DNA from 3 places in the Bradyrhizobium erythrophlei genome. Region 3 is predicted to be linked to each of the others. Evidence: predicted binding sites of a transcription regulator. Region 3 holds the regulator's gene; each other region holds the start of a gene.
The links. Region 3 encodes HrcA, which represses chaperone genes, less so after heat shock. Its sites were predicted from a motif close to GTTAGCACTCNCNNNNNGNGAGTGCTAAC; they were not measured.
Positions count from the first base shown of each region.

Region 1: the regulator HrcA is predicted to act here: its motif matches at 2,282-2,310, upstream of BUA38_RS26795 (co-chaperone GroES).
Region 2: the regulator HrcA is predicted to act here: its motif matches at 2,692-2,720, upstream of BUA38_RS17680 (co-chaperone GroES).

Region 1 covers NZ_LT670849.1:5,622,760-5,628,102, reverse strand. The annotation lists gene BUA38_RS26810 (YiiG family protein) at 1-785, opposite strand, end outside; gene BUA38_RS26805 (cupin domain-containing protein) at 888-1,460, opposite strand; gene BUA38_RS26800 (usg protein) at 1,678-1,962, opposite strand; gene BUA38_RS26795 (co-chaperone GroES) at 2,354-2,671, shown strand; gene groL (chaperonin GroEL) at 2,710-4,350, shown strand; gene BUA38_RS26785 (ArsR/SmtB family transcription factor) at 4,413-4,811, shown strand; gene BUA38_RS26780 (SRPBCC family protein) at 4,815-5,312, shown strand; gene BUA38_RS26775 (dihydrofolate reductase family protein) at 5,312-5,343, shown strand, end outside.
Region 2 covers NZ_LT670849.1:3,801,954-3,807,296, forward strand. The annotation lists gene BUA38_RS17670 (c-type cytochrome) at 1-109, shown strand, start outside; gene groL (chaperonin GroEL) at 545-2,197, opposite strand; gene BUA38_RS17680 (co-chaperone GroES) at 2,336-2,653, opposite strand; gene BUA38_RS38075 (ATP-binding protein) at 3,104-3,328, opposite strand; gene BUA38_RS38080 (hypothetical protein) at 3,319-3,546, opposite strand; gene BUA38_RS17700 (helix-turn-helix domain-containing protein) at 4,157-4,369, opposite strand; gene BUA38_RS17705 (helix-turn-helix transcriptional regulator) at 4,501-4,716, opposite strand; gene traA (Ti-type conjugative transfer relaxase TraA) at 4,845-5,343, opposite strand, start outside.
Region 3 covers NZ_LT670849.1:2,964,789-2,970,131, reverse strand. The annotation lists gene BUA38_RS13795 (hypothetical protein) at 1-764, shown strand, start outside; gene pncA (bifunctional nicotinamidase/pyrazinamidase) at 895-1,611, shown strand; gene grpE (nucleotide exchange factor GrpE) at 1,752-2,354, opposite strand; gene hrcA (heat-inducible transcriptional repressor HrcA) at 2,461-3,549, opposite strand; gene rph (ribonuclease PH) at 3,706-4,419, shown strand; gene rdgB (RdgB/HAM1 family non-canonical purine NTP pyrophosphatase) at 4,423-5,052, shown strand; gene hemW (radical SAM family heme chaperone HemW) at 5,187-5,343, shown strand, end outside.

The DNA of each region.
Region 1 (5,343 bases), 2.7 Mb from region 3:
TACGAGTCGATCGACGTTGATTTTCCGGACTCACGGACCGCCGTATCGAAGTCGCGCACCGCGTTGCCGAGAGTCGCAAGCGCCGCATCGAACTGCTGGAGGTCGGCGCCGCCTTTCGGGTTCGACGGCATCAAGTCGACCGCCTTCTTCGCCAGCGTCATGGTGTTTCGCACCTGCCAGCGCACGCTCCTGCCTTCGGCCTTTTCGATCTTCGCCAGCTGCTCGCGGTCGAGCATGTCCTTGAACTGCTCCTGCAGTGCGTCGGTCGTGGCGCGTGCCGCGAGAAACGCCGTTACCGCCGGAACCATTTTTTCGTGCAGCGCCTTGCCTCCTGCCATGTTGTCGGAAAGGTAATCCTTGCGATCGTAATAGGCTTCCGCTTCGTTCAGGATCGGAATCAGCGCTTCGAAGGCCGAGGCGAGCTGCCTGGTTGCATCGTCGAGTGCAGGGATCGCCGGCTTGTCGCCCGCCGCCTTGCGCGCCTTCTCTATCGCGTCCTTGGCCGACGATCCGACCGAGTACAGGCCGTAGATGATGCGCTCCTTGCCGGTCGGGCCGCGCTTCACGTCGACCCAGCTGAGATATCTGTTCCAGGATTCCTTGCCGCGTAGCGAAGCGTTCAGGAGGCCGACAACGCCGTTGGACTTGGCGATGTAACGATCCATGTCGGAATCCGCGATCTCGTGCAGGCCAAGATCGGGAGGCGGCGATTGTTGTTGCTGTGCCATGGCGGCCGCGCAGTTCAGGCCAACCGCAACGGCGAGGATCGTGGATGAAATTTTCAAGAGCGCCCCATCGATAAACCAGGCCGTGCACGGCGCACGCTGGCTTCCTTCCGCTGTTCGTCGCAGGACGCCGTCGACCGGTTCAAACGCGCAAGCGAGGAATCACGCCGCCAGTTCGACGGTCTTGAAGTCGGCCGGCAGGATCACTTCCAGCAATTCGACGTCGTCGGAATAGTCCATGATCAGGTGCTTGATGCGCGGCGGCTGGGTCCAGGAGCTGCCGATCTGGAACGTCGTTTCGCCAACACCTTCCATGTAGGTCTTCACCCAACCCTTGAGCACGTAGACCATCTGGAAATCGACGTCGTGGAAGTGCAGCTTTGACACTTCGTTCGGATCGCACGGGCCGATCAGGCGGATGACATGCGCCCGCGCCACGCCACCGCTGGCTTCGACCACGCCGAGGTCGCGATATTGCGCATAGGCGCGCAGCCCGTCGGATTTGAAGTCCTCGTCGCGGTGATGGCTGATGGCGACATGCTGCTTCGGTCGCGCGCGCTTGACCGGCGCCGCCGCCCTGCCCTTGCTCTTCAATTTTCGCCGCGCGTTCGACTTGGCGTTCGACTTGGCGACAACCTTTCGAGTTGACGATTTCTTGCGCGCCGATGTCTTCGCCGCTGCACGCGATTTGGCGGTCGCGCGCGCGGCCGGCTTCTTCGATTTCTTTTTGGCCATGATTGCTCCCTTCCCGACAAATCAGGAAAGCGAAGCGTATCACAGCTTCGTAAGATGGTTTAGCGAAGCGCAACCTGCCATCTCGTGTCCCGGACGCGGTGCGGCGCGTCAGTGCCGCTCCGCAGAGCCGGAACCTAGTTAGATGGGCCCCGGATCAGCAGCCCACCGCTAGCGCGCTGCGCAGCGTCCGGGGAACGCCGTGGCCACGCATTCCCAATCAATGCAGGCGGAACACGCCGTCGACGGCGCGAAGTTCGGCGGGCTTGATCAGCTTGGAGTGGGCGACGCGAACCGAATAAAGCGGCCCCTCGAGCTTGGTTTGCCAGAAATGGAGGAAGTCGCTCAGCGCCGGAAATTTCGGAAACAGGTCGTAGTTCTGCCAGACGTAGCTCTGTAGCAGCGATGGATGATCCGGCATCCGATAGAGAATTTCCGCCGTCGTCAGCCCGTAACCCAGCACTTGTTTCCGGAAGTCTTCGGAAACGCCAACCCGCGAGACCATGCCAACCCTCCATTTGCGAGAGTGCACTGGCCGCGGTGGCGTGAGCCCGGATGGCAGGCCGCCACCTTGAGTCGAGATGCACTCACATCAGAGAAATGTGACGCACGCGAACAACCCATCACAAGCTTAAATGTTTAACGATGTGTTGAAAAAGTCTGCATTAGCAGCCACTTAGAGAGGCTGCTAATAGCGCGGCGCGGCCCGAACCCGGTCGCGTTAACGATGAGCGCGAAAACTGGCACGTGCCCTATTTGAGTGCCAATTTTTCTGCTATCGCCTCTTGTCTCCCTTAACGCTCTGGACTATCTCCATTTTGCCCGCTGGCACTCGTCGGCGGCGATTGCCAATTTTGCAAAATTCGCAAACATCTTCAGAAACTTAGGAGGACTGCATGAAATTCCGTCCGCTTCACGACCGCGTCGTGGTCAAGCGCATCGACGCCGAAGAGAAGACCGCAGGCGGCATCATCATTCCCGACACGGCCAAGGAAAAGCCCTCCCAGGGTGAAGTCACCGCTGTCGGCCCCGGCGGCCGCGACGAAGCCGGCAAGCTGATCCCGATCGACATCAAGGTCGGCGACCGCGTCCTGTTCGGCAAGTGGTCGGGCACCGAGGTCAAGATCGATGGCGAAGATCTCCTGATCATGAAGGAGAGCGACATCATGGGCGTCCTGACCGACGTCCCCGCCAGCAAGAAGAAAGCCGCTTAAGCGTCGTTCCCCTTCCCTAGATTCCAAGGAAACAATCAATGTCAGCCAAAGAAGTAAAATTCGGCGTCGACGCCCGCGACCGCATGCTGCGCGGCGTCGATATCCTCGCCAACGCCGTCAAGGTGACGCTCGGCCCGAAGGGCCGCAACGTCGTGCTCGACAAGTCGTTCGGCGCGCCCCGCATCACCAAGGACGGCGTCACTGTCGCCAAGGAAATCGAGCTTGAGGACAAGTTCGAGAACATGGGCGCCCAGATGGTGCGCGAAGTCGCCTCCAAGTCCGCTGACGCGGCCGGCGACGGCACCACCACCGCAACGGTTCTTGCCGCTGCGATCGTTCGCGAAGGCGCCAAGTCGGTTGCCGCCGGCATGAACCCGATGGATCTGAAGCGCGGTATCGACCTCGCGGTCGAAGCCGTCGTTGCGGACCTCGTCAAGAACTCCAAGAAGGTCACCTCGAACGAGGAAATCGCCCAGGTCGGCACTATCTCGGCCAACGGCGACGCCGAGATCGGCAAGTTCCTCTCCGACGCCATGAAGAAGGTCGGCAACGAGGGCGTGATCACGGTCGAGGAAGCCAAGTCGCTGGAAACCGAACTCGATGTCGTCGAAGGCATGCAGTTCGACCGCGGCTACATCTCGCCCTACTTCGTCACCAACGCCGACAAGATGCGCGTTGAGATGGACGATGCCTACATCCTGATCAACGAGAAGAAGCTGTCCTCGCTCAACGAGCTGCTCCCGCTGCTCGAAGCCGTGGTGCAGACCGGCAAGCCGCTCGTCATCGTCGCGGAAGACGTCGAAGGCGAAGCTCTCGCCACCCTCGTCGTCAACCGTCTGCGTGGCGGCCTGAAGGTCGCGGCCGTCAAGGCTCCGGGCTTCGGCGATCGCCGCAAGGCCATGCTGCAGGACATCGCGATCCTGACCGGCGGCCAGGCGATCTCGGAAGACCTCGGCATCAAGCTCGAGAACGTCACCCTGAACATGCTTGGCCGCGCCAAGAAGGTGATGATCGACAAGGAAAACACCACGATCGTCAACGGCGCCGGCAAGAAGGTCGACATCGAGGCGCGCGTGAACCAGATCAAGGCGCAGATTGAGGAAACCACCTCGGACTACGACCGTGAGAAGCTCCAGGAGCGTCTAGCCAAGCTCGCCGGCGGCGTCGCGGTGATCCGCGTCGGTGGCGCGACCGAGGTCGAGGTGAAGGAGCGCAAGGATCGCGTGGATGACGCGATGCATGCGACCCGTGCGGCTGTTGAAGAAGGCATCGTACCGGGCGGCGGCGTCGCCCTGCTGCGCGCTTCCGAGCAGCTCAAGCGCATCAAGACCGCAAACGACGACCAGAGGACCGGCGTCGAGATCGTGCGCAAGGCGCTGTCCTGGCCGGCTCGCCAGATCGCGATCAACGCGGGCGAGGACGGCTCCGTCATCGTCGGCAAGATCCTCGAAAAGGATCAGTATGCGTTCGGCTTCGACAGCCAGACCGGCGAATACGGCAACCTGGTCACCAAGGGCATCATCGACCCGACCAAGGTGGTCCGCGCCGCGATCCAGAACGCTGCCTCCGTAGCCGCGCTCCTGATCACGACCGAGGCCATGGTCGCCGAAGTGCCGAAGAAGAACGCTGGCGGCCCCGCAATGCCTCCGGGCGGCGGCATGGGCGGCATGGACTTCTGATCCATTCGCATCAGCGATCTACAAAATGCAAAACCCCGGCAGCGATGCCGGGGTTTTTGTTTGTGACCCGCCTGATTGCTCCGGCTTTACATATTCCGATATCGGTATATGATGAGCGCATGGCACGAGCAGCGACCACGTCGGATATCTTCAACGCGATCGCCGAGCCGCAGCGCCGGGAGATCCTGGTCCTGCTGCGGACGGGTGAGCTGCCGGTGACCGAGTTGGCCGAAGAGCTAGGGATGACCCAGCCGGGGACGTCCAAACACCTGCGGGTGCTCCGCGAAGTCGGGCTGGTGCGGGACCGCAAGGCAGGCAAGCAGCGCCTGTACAGCCTTGACGCCTACGAGTTGCGGGCGGTCCACGAGTGGACCGGCGGGTTCGAACGGTTCTGGAACGAGAGCTTCAACCGGCTGGACGCGTACGTGCAGGACCTCAAGAAGGCAAGGAAGGAGAAGTGACCGATGGCAGTAAAAGGATGGGACGCGCAGTCGGCGACGGCCGACCGCGAGATCGTGATCTCGCGGATCATTAGCGCCCCACGGGAGCTGGTGTTCGAGGCGTTCACCGAAGTCCGGCACCTGTCGCGATGGTGGGGACCCACGGGGTTCACCACCACCACGCGGGCGTTTGAGTTCCGCGCCGGCGGCGTGTGGGACTTCGTGATGCACGGACCGGATGGAACGGACTACCAGGAGTGGATCTGCTGGACTGAGATTTCGCCGCCGGAACGGATCGCGCTGCTGCACGGTGAACGGCGCGGCGACCCGAACGCCTTCGAGTCGGTCCTCACCTTCACGCCCGATGGCGCGGCGACCCGGGTTGAGATGCACACGGTGTTCCCCACCAAAGAGATGCGCGACGAGCTGGTCGAGAAGTACCACGTGATCGAGGGCGGCCAGCAGACCCTGAGCAAACTGGCTGCCTACGTCACCGAGATCGTTCGGAAGGGAGAGGACTGATGGCCGGAAAGGTGTTCTTCAAAGTGTCGAT
Region 2 (5,343 bases), 840 kb from region 3:
CCCTCGCAACTATACAGGCGTCATGCCGCCGAAGGGCGGCGCCCAACTGTCGGACGCCGACGTCGCCGCGGTGTCCGCCTATGTCTGGGCGATCGGTCACACCAAGTAGGTGAGGAGCCGCTGACGACAGGATTGCCGTCTATGATCTGACCCATCTCTCGCGAAGCCGGGGGATTACGCACTGACGAAACCGACTTGGCGAGTCGTCGCCGAGAAGAAAGCGGACTTGTGCAGCGGCAATGTATATTGGTGGGTTGCGCCGCCGCATCAATCCGTCACTGATGAAATCAGCGTCTTTTCCCGTCTCGCGACTAGATCCGTTGTCGGAAATAATAAATGAAGAGGCCGGCGTCTCGAAGAATTTCTCGCTTACGGCAACAACACTCATGTCCGCTTCGGCAATTCCGAGCGCCGCTACCCCATCTCGGTTTATGGTTAAACACTTGGTCGCCGATATCGGCAACGCCTAGCTCGCGACTGCGAAAAAAGGCCCGGCTTTTTTTTGCCGGGCCTTTCCTATTGTTGAGCGGCAAACAGTTTGGCCTTAGAAATCCATACCGCCCATGCCGCCCATTCCGCCGCCGCCCTGAGGCATGCCTCCGGCACCGGCGTTTTTCTTCGGAACTTCAGCCACCATGGCTTCGGTGGTGATCAGGAGAGCCGCAACCGAAGCCGCGTTCTGGATTGCCACACGGACCACCTTGGTCGGGTCAATGATGCCCTTGGAGATCAGGTTGACGTATTCGCCAGTCTGGCTGTCGAAGCCGAACGAATACTGATCCTTTTCGAGGATCTTGCCGACGATGACGGAGCCGTCTTCGCCCGCGTTGATCGCGATCTGGCGGGCCGGATAGGATAGTGCTTTGCGCACGATCTCGACGCCGGTCTTCTGGTCGTCGTTCTTGGTGCGAATGCCCTTTAGGTGCTCGGAAGCACGCAGCAGAGCGACACCGCCGCCCGGAACGATGCCTTCTTCCACAGCCGCACGGGTCGCATGCATCGCGTCATCCACGCGATCCTTGCGCTCCTTCACCTCGACCTCGGTCGCGCCGCCGACGCGGATCACCGCGACGCCGCCGGCGAGCTTGGCCAGGCGTTCCTGGAGCTTCTCGCGGTCGTAGTCCGAGGTGGTTTCCTCGATCTGCGCCTTGATCTGCGCCACGCGAGCTTCGATGTCGACCTTCTTGCCGGCGCCGTTGACGATCGTGGTGTTTTCCTTGTCGATCATCACCTTCTTGGCGCGGCCGAGCATGTTGAGGGTGACGTTCTCGAGCTTGATGCCGAGATCTTCCGAGATGGCCTGGCCACCGGTCAGGATCGCGATGTCCTGCAGCATGGCCTTGCGGCGATCGCCGAAGCCCGGAGCCTTGACGGCCGCGACCTTCAGACCGCCACGCAGACGGTTGACGACCAGGGTGGCGAGGGCCTCGCCTTCGACGTCTTCCGCGATAATCACAAGCGGCTTACCGCTCTGCGCCACGGCTTCCAGTAAGGGAAGCAATTCATTTAACTGAGACAGCTTCTTTTCACTGATGAGGACGTAGGCATCTTCCATTTCAACGCGCATCTTGTCGGCATTGGTGACGAAGTAGGGCGAGATGTAGCCGCGGTCGAACTGCATGCCTTCGACGACCTCGAGTTCGGTCTCAAGCGACTTGGCTTCCTCGACCGTGATCACGCCCTCGTTGCCGACCTTCTTCATGGCGTCGGAGAGGAACTTGCCGATCTCGGCATCGCCGTTGGCCGAAATAGTGCCGACCTGGGCGATTTCCTCGTTCGAGGTGACCTTCTTGGAGTTCTTGACGAGGTCCGCAACGACGGCTTCGACCGCGAGGTCGATACCGCGCTTCAGATCCATCGGGTTCATGCCGGCGGCAACGGCCTTGGCGCCTTCGCGCACGATCGCAGCCGCCAGAACGGTCGCGGTGGTGGTGCCGTCGCCGGCGGCATCGGCCGACTTGGAGGCGACTTCGCGCACCATCTGGGCGCCCATGTTCTCGAACTTGTCGTCAAGCTCGATTTCCTTGGCGACGGTGACGCCATCCTTGGTGATGCGGGGCGCGCCGAATGACTTGTCGAGCACGACGTTGCGGCCCTTCGGGCCGAGCGTCACTTTTACCGCGTTGTTGAGAATTTCGACGCCGCGCAACATCCTGTCGCGGGCATCGACGCCGAATTTGACTTCTTTGGCTGACATAATGGTCTCCGTTTTCCATCGATCCCATACCGCTGAAATAGGCGGGTTCTTCGGGGATGAGATTTGAACCTGCGGGCCGCATCCTTCGAGACGCCGGCTGTGCCGGCTCCTCAGGATGAGGTAAAGTGACTGGCGCGCTTACGCGGCTTTCTTCTTAGCGGCGGGCAGATCGGTGAGAACGCCCATAATGTCGCTTTCCTTCATGATCAGCAGTTCCTGACCATCGAGCTTGACCTCGGTGCCCGACCACTTGCCGAACAACACGCGGTCGCCAACCTTGAGGTCAATCGGGATCAGCTTGCCGGCTTCGTCGCGGCCACCCGGACCGACGGCGGTGATTTCGCCCTGCGAGGGCTTTTCCTTGGCAGTGTCCGGAATGATGATGCCGCCAGTGGTCTTCTCTTCGGCGTCGATACGCTTGACCACGACGCGGTCGTGAAGCGGACGGAATTTCATGCTGTCCTCCTATTTTCTGATTGTTGTTGCTTGGACTAAATAGCAGTCGAGGCTAGCGAGTGCTAACCACCTAGAAGTAAGCCGGCGTAGGGGGCGTACAAGACCTTCCCGAAACGATATTCCGTTCAAAGGCAGCACGACTAACTGCCCAAGGGCCGCTGGCGGTTACCATCCGGCGCAACCACGGCGTTTTCGCAATGATTTTGAAACTCACGACCAACGACACGGCTAGCATCTGGGTCAATCTTTCGCGGATACCTGCAGATGACGCTAATTGCCGCGCATGGCGGCGGATGACATAAGCCCGAGGCCCGCCACCTGAAAGGTCGCCGCGCACGCCACAGCGAAGTACCGCGAGTGTCGCTCTGTGGCGCGAAGCGGACACATCCCCCGCCTCGTACCAGACGAACCGGAGTAGCCCGTCACTGATCTCGGCGGTCCTTCGCCATTTCAGACTGAACTGGCCGTTTTGGGGCGAAATGCTATTTCAACCACAAAACCTAGCCCGGGCAGGATGTCAAAGCGGAAACCGTGCAGCTTGACGATCGCCGCAACTAGGCTGAGACCCAGCCCCAAGCCCTTGATATGGCGGCTTCGATCTGATCGGTAGAATCGCTGCACAACCAGCTCGCGCTCGTCCTCGCGGACCCCCGGTCCGGTGTCGGTCACTCGCACGAAGCCGTCGTTGCCGCGGCTTGTAAGACAGACATCAATACGCCCCCTTTCCGGCGTGAAGTGATGGCATTGTCGAGCAGGTTGGCAACCACTTCGAAAAGAAGGTCGCGGTCACCGCGCACAATTAGCTCCGATTCCGTTCTCACCCTAAGTTCGATCCGCTTCTGCTCGGCCAACGGCTCGTAGAGTTCGCCAATCTCGCCCACCAGGTCGGCCAACGCAACGTTGCCGAACCCATCCGTGCGTCGAACCTGCTCAATCTCGCGAATGCGCAAAAGCGCGGCAACGATCGAGATCGCATGGTCAATGCGCGCGATCGCTTTATCGACTGCCGTCTGCCAGTCCGCGACCGAATTGGCGTTGGCGCGAGCCCGGTCGAGGCCGATCCGGACGGCCGTAAGCGGCGACCGCAGGTCATGCGCAATGTCGTCGCCGGCGCTGGCGAGGCTCTGGACAGCATCTCGATTTCGTCCAGCATGCCATTGACGAGAGTGGCGAGCCTATCCAGCGGCTCGTCGGTGCCGCTTGTCGGTAGCCGTTGCTCGCCTGCCACGATGCGTTGGACGCGCGCACTCATTTCCGCAACGCGCTTTTGCTCGCGAGTCTCCAGGACTATCGCTGCGACGAGTGCGAGTCCGAACCCCGGAAACAGGCCGAAGATCAGTCCGCGCTTCACGACCTCAGCGGTTTGCTCATTGTAATTGGTACTCCACGTGGCATCCACAACCGGGCAGTCTATTGGAGCGAACGCGTGCGCCTGATGCAGCATTAGGCCAATCGTCTCGATCGCCTACGCAAGTGAGTTGCCGTGCCGCTGCGCAAATCCGGCTAAAGCATAGCCCGTGATTCAACTCGTGGCAGCGAAGCATGATATTCATCGATGCTATCGAGATCGATGAGCGTCTTGCCTCCCATCTTGTAGGCCCTGATCCGTTCCTGCGCGATCAGCTCATAGGCTTTCGTTTTTCCGAACTTTCCATAGCGGCACCCATCCTTAAACTCGACGAGCCGGCGCTGTTTGTTGTTGTCGTTGTCAGCCATGGTTCAAAGAGGTGCTTCGATGATCTCTACGATAAGGGGATCAGGACCGGCCGCGCCAGTTGGCATTTGCACAAGGGCACATCCAGGGTACAGGAGGGCAAAAATCGGACGGTCGGGAGCGTTGTCAGAGTTCATCGAACCGGATCGAACTCGAGTTTCGGATGCCACGCGACGGGATCTGCGATCCAGCGGTTGATGTCGGATTCATGCCACCCGGACCCGTTGGTGCTGATTTGGAGCTGAGCGGGGAAGGTGCCCTCAGCGATCTTGCGGTAGATGGTGGATCGGGACAGCCCGGTCTTGGCGAGAACGGTTTTCAAACGGATGATACGATCTGGTTCGCGCATGGCCGCGCTGCCTCCTGCTCGCTGTTTCTGACAGCATCTGAGATTAGACAGGAACAGGGCGTTGCGGGGCGCAAGAGCATTTTGCTCACAGGCGTACTTTGGCGTTTAAACGGCGGAAATAGGATAGATCAAATTCCGAGGCCCCGGCCTCTGCCAAGATCGATGCCGTGGGTGAAGGCGAGTTCGAGACCAAGCCGGCGCCCCGATTCGAATGCGATGCCGAGCTCCCGCTTGCGGTTCTCGAGGAGAGATTCCAGTTGCGGATCGCGTTCGAGGCTTCTCGCCATGGCGCCCATCGCCGAGCGCGTTGACCTGTAGCCGGACATGTCGCCCGCCTGATACTGGCGCTGGCTGGTGTGGCCGAGCTCCTGCCAGCGCTCCACGAAGCGGTCGGCGCGGCGGCCTGGATTGACGCGCATTTCGGTTTCGAGCTGTTGCGCGCGGATGGCTCTGTTGACCCGGCCACTAGCCGCCTCGTAGGCGAGGTCTGGATCCTTCTTGTAGGCGGCTTCAGCGTCGACCGAGCCATAAGGCCGCACCTCCTCGAAGACTTTGCGGGCCTTTTGCAGTTCTTTCACCTGCTCGGGACTTGCCTCGCCGCCCAGTTCCTGCACCGCGAAGATCGTA
Region 3 (5,343 bases):
AGGTGCTGGTCGCGGAGTTGCCGGCGGGCGCCTATGGCGAGGTCATGAACGGGGTCAAGACCAATCCGGCGGCCGGCTCCGCCGTCAAGCCGGAGAGCCTCGAGACCGGCGCCGGAACGGCGTACTACACGGCAGAGACCGTCAAGAACGCCTCCGGTGTTTTCCGCCACTACTCGATGATCCTCTCCGGCGGGAGCTTCTCCGGCTATGTCGACGTCCAGGTGCCGGAGAACGCCACCAAGATCTACAGCGACGATGCGGTTCGCCAGATGTTTGCATCCGCCGTCATTCGCAAGGAAGTCCCGGTCGACGAACAGCTTGCGCTGATGCCGTTCAAGGTCAGCAATCTCGGCGACTTCAAGCATGTTCGTGCGCTGGGCGCGACCGGCGCGCTCCTTCTCGCTGACGGCGAGGAGGAGACCGGTTTCGAGGCCGCGCCCTTCATGGTGATCGGCCTGATGGCGGCGACACCCGCCCAGCCGGACGACCGCGCCCGCTTCGCCGATCAGGCCGCGCGCGCCATTCCCGGCATGCACACCGGAAAAATCACGATGTCCGAGCCGGTCCGGATCGACGGGATGGCGGGATATGAGACCCGGATCGATGCCACCTCTGGCCGTAACGATACGCCGGTCACGCTGGTGCAGTGGCTGCGCTTCGGCGGCGGGGGCTCGATGCGGATCATCGGCAGCGCGCCGCGCGATCAATGGGAAAAGGCCTTTCCGCGTTTCCGCGCGGTCCGCGACGCAATCGAGCCGCGCTAGCGTAGCGGTTCAAAAGTCCGCACGGACTTCGGAATCGGGGCGCTAGTTTGTGTAGCAGACAGCGCCACTTTCTTGATCTTCCGCCGGCCGCCTGATTTGCTACCCTCGTCCTGAAGAGGGAGGGCACCACATGATCAACCGAAGACAGACACTCGCAACCCTGGGCAGCCTCGCCGCCACCGTGGTTGCTTCACGGCCGCTCTGGGCGGCCGCCTCGATCAAGATCGACGATGCATCGGCCTTGCTCGTCATCGACGTACAGAATTGTTTCCTGCCCGGCGGCAGCCTTGCCGTGAAAGAGGGCGATCAGGTCGTCCCGGTCATCAACAAGCTCGCCAAGGGCTTTGCCAACGTCGTGATGACCCAGGACTGGCACACCCCCGGGCACGTCTCGTTCGCGTCCTCGCATGCCGGCAAGAAACCGTTCGAAACCGTCGATCTGGCTTACGGCAAGCAGGTGCTGTGGCCCGATCACTGCGTGCAGGGCACCGACGGCGCGTCGCTGTCGAAGGATCTCTCGATCCCGCAGGCCGAGCTCATCATCCGCAAGGGCTATCACAAGGACACCGACAGCTATTCGGCCTTCACCGAGGCCGACGGCAAGACGACGACAGGCCTTGCCGCCTGGCTCAAGGCGCGCAAGCTGCAAAAACTTTTCGTTGCGGGCCTTGCTACCGACTTCTGCGTGGCGTGGACCGCGATGGATGCGCGCAAGGCAGGTTTCGACGCCTATGTCATCGAGGACGCCTGCCGCGGCATCGACACCCAGGGCTCGCTTGCCAAGGCATGGGCCGACATGGCCAAGGCGGGCGTGAAGCGAATCCAGTCCAGCGATATCGCCGTGTAACAAGGATATCTGACCCTCATGGTGAGGAGCCGCGTCATTTGACGCGGCGTCTCGAACCATAAGGCCGCCGACACGGGCCACATCCTTCGAGACGCGCGCAATGCGCGCTCCTCAGGATGAGGGGGTCAGGAGCCGCCTGCTTATTGCTGCTGCTCCGGCGCGGGCGTCTTCGCCCCGCCCTTGGAGACAGCGACCAGCGCCGGACGCAGCACGCGTTCGCCGATCGTGTAGCCGGCCTGAACCACCTGCACCACGGTACCCGCCGGCACCGAAGCATCGGGAACTTCGTACATCGCCTGCTGGAAATTCGGATTGAACTTCTCGCCCAGCGGATCGAACTTCTTGACGCCGTTTTTCTCGAGCGTATTGAGCAGGGAGCGCTCCGTGAGCTCGACGCCTTCGATCAGCGTCTTCAGCATCGGGTCGGCCAGTTCCCGCGTCTCAGCCGGCACCGCATCGAGCGCGCGCTGAAGACTATCGGCGATGTCGAGCACGTCGCGCGCAAAGCCGGTGATGCCATAGACCTTCGAATCGGCAACCTCCCGACGGGTCCGCTGACGAAGGTTTTCCATTTCGGCCAGCGTGCGCAGGGTCTTGTCGCGCGCCTCGGCCAGTTCCTTGGCGAGCGCCTCCGCAGACCCTTCTTCCGGATCGTCCGGCATGATGTAGGGCTTGGAAACCACGGGCTCCGCTCCTTGCTCAGGGCTCGCCGAATTGTCGTTCTGCCCCTTGGGATCGGTCATGCGACTACCTTTTCGAAATCGTCTGCTGGATCGTTGAATGATTGCGCCGGATATCGTGCTTTAGCGGCCGAAAATCAAGCTCCAAACGGGCTGTGAGACGCCCGGATCAGCCGCCCAGCATGCGGCTGACGATCCGCGCCGCGTAATCCACCGTCGGGATCACGCGCGCATAATTGAGCCGGGTCGGCCCGATCACGCCGAGAACGCCGACAATCTTGCCCGCCCCGTCCCGATAGGGCGCGATAATCGTCGACGAACCCGACAGCGAAAACAGCTTGTTCTCCGATCCGATGAAAATCCTCACCCCTTCGGCGCTTTCGGCGCGGCCGAGCAGATCGATGACGCCGCGCTTGGTCTCGAGATCATCGAACAACAGGCGGATGCGTTCCAGATCTTCGAGCGCGTGCAGATCTTCCAGGAGATTGGCGTGGCCACGCACGATCAGCTGGCGATCCTCGTTTTCACCGCCGGACCAGCTTGCGAGCCCTGCCGCGATCACCTTCTGCGTCAGCTGATCGAGCTCGGCGCGGCCATGCGCCAGCGCGGTTTCGAGTTCGAGCCGCGCTTCCGCCAGCGTTCGCCCCCGGATCCGCGCGTTGAGAAAGTTGGTCGCTTCGATCAGCGCCGACGACGGCACGCCCGGCGGCAGCACCAGCACGCGGTTTTCGACCTGGCCGTCCTCGCTGACCAGCACGACCAGCGCCCGCTCCGGTTCCAGCCGCACGAATTCGATGTGCTTCAGCCGCGAATTGGATTTGCCGGTCAACACCACCGAGGCGGCGCGCGTCAGCCCGGAGAGCCGGGTCAGCGCCTCGCCGAGCGCGGCCTCGACGGATTGCGCCCGCCCTACAGCCGCAAGCTGGGTCTGGATCGACTGCCGCTCCGCTTCGGTGAGATCGCCGACCTGCATCAGGGCATCGACAAAGAACCGCAGGCCTATTTCGGTCGGCAGCCGGCCGGCCGAGGTGTGCGGCGCGTAGATCAGCCCGAGCGCCTCGAGATCGGCCATCACGTTGCGGACCGACGCCGGCGACAGTGGAACCGCGATCAGGCGCGAAATATTCCGCGAACCGACCGGCTCGCCGGTGGCGAGGTAACTCTCGACGATCTGGCGAAAGATGTCCCGCGAGCGCTCGTTGAGCTGGGCAAGCCCGGCATGCGAGGAAATCAGGCCAATCGGATCGTGATGAGCCAAAATCGAAAACTCCCAAAAATCGCGCTGATCTTGTCTATCTAGGTGTCCCCTGACAAGCGTGCATCAAGGAAAAGCCTTGCCGCACCGCAGGCGCCCTCCTAGAAGGACGCCGGGCCGTCAAATAGGCTGTGCCTTGGTTAATTTCGGAGGATTCTCATGCGTCCAAGCCGCCGTGCGCCGGATGAACTGCGCGCCGTGTCGCTGGAACGCGGCGTGGTCAAGTATGCGGAAGGGTCCTGCCTCGTTAAATTCGGCGACACCCATGTGCTGGTGACGGCGACGCTGGAAGAACGCCTTCCGCCCTGGCTCAAGGGTCAGGGCCGCGGCTGGGTGACGGCCGAATACGGCATGCTGCCGCGGGCAACCCTGGAACGCACCCGGCGGGAAGCTTCCAGCGGCAAGCAAAGCGGACGTACGGTGGAGATCCAGCGTCTGATCGGCCGCTCGCTGCGCACTGCGCTCGACCTGGAAGCGCTCGGCGAGCGCCAGATCACGGTCGATTGCGACGTGCTGCAGGCCGACGGCGGCACACGGACCGCCTCCATCACCGGCGCCTGGGTCGCGCTCGCCGACTGCATCTCCTGGATGAAGGCGCGCAACATGATCAAGACCAACGTCCTGCGCGACCATGTCGCCGCGATCTCCTGCGGCATCTATAACGGAGCGCCGGTGCTCGACCTCGATTACGCCGAGGACTCTTCTGCCGAGACCGACGCCAATTTCGTCATGACCGGCGACGGCCGGATCATCGAAGTGCAGGGCACCGCCGAGAAGACGCCATTCTCGCAGGACGAGTTCCTGGCGCTGATGGCGCTGGCGCAAAAGGGCGTCGCCCGGCTTGTCGACTTGCAGAAGATGGCGGTGGGGTAGGAGATGCCCCGTCGCATAACCGGCCAGCTTGTGATTGCGACCCATAATCCCGGCAAGCTCGTCGAGATGCGCGAATTGCTGGCGCCGCACGGCGTCACGGCGATTTCGGCAACCGATCTCAATCTCGCCGAACCCGAAGAGACCGGCGACAATTTTGCCGCCAACGCCAAAATCAAGGCGGCCGCGGCCGCGACGGCGGCGAACCTTCCTGCGTTTGCTGATGATTCCGGTCTCGTGGTCGACGCGCTCGACGGCGCACCCGGAATCTATTCGGCGCGCTGGGCCGGACCGTCGAAAGATTTCAACGGCGCGATGACCCGGATCGAACGGTTGCTGGCCGAGCGCGGCGCGACCGAACCCGCCCAGCGAAAAGCCCACTTCGTTTCGGCACTGTGCGTTGCCTGGCCCGACGGCCACCTCGAAGAAGTCGAGGCGCGCGTCGACGGCACGCTGGTCTGGCCGCCGCGCGGCACCGCCGGCTTCGGCTACGATCCGATGTTCTTGCCCGACGGCCACGACCGCACCTTCGGCGAGATGAGCGGAATCGAGAAGCACGGCCTGCCGCCGCTCGGCAAAGGGCTCTCCCACAGGGCGCGCGCTTTCGTCAAACTCGCGGAGCGCTGCCTTGACTAGTGCCGCCCATTTGAAGTTCCTACACCACAAGCTGCGAATTCCGTTCAGGAACTTCAAATGGAGAAGCGGCACTAGAATTGTTAAGTTTGCTAGAGCCCATGACTTTCCGAAGTTCGTGAAAGGTGGCTGCTGAGATGGAGCACGAACTTCGGAAAGTAGGCACTAGTGGGCAAAACCAGCAAGAAGCCTTCGGCGTCTACGTGCACTGGCCGTTCTGCCTGTCGAAATGCCCCTATTGCGATTTCAACAGCCACGTCCGTCACGCCGCCATCGACGAGGAGCGTTTTGCGC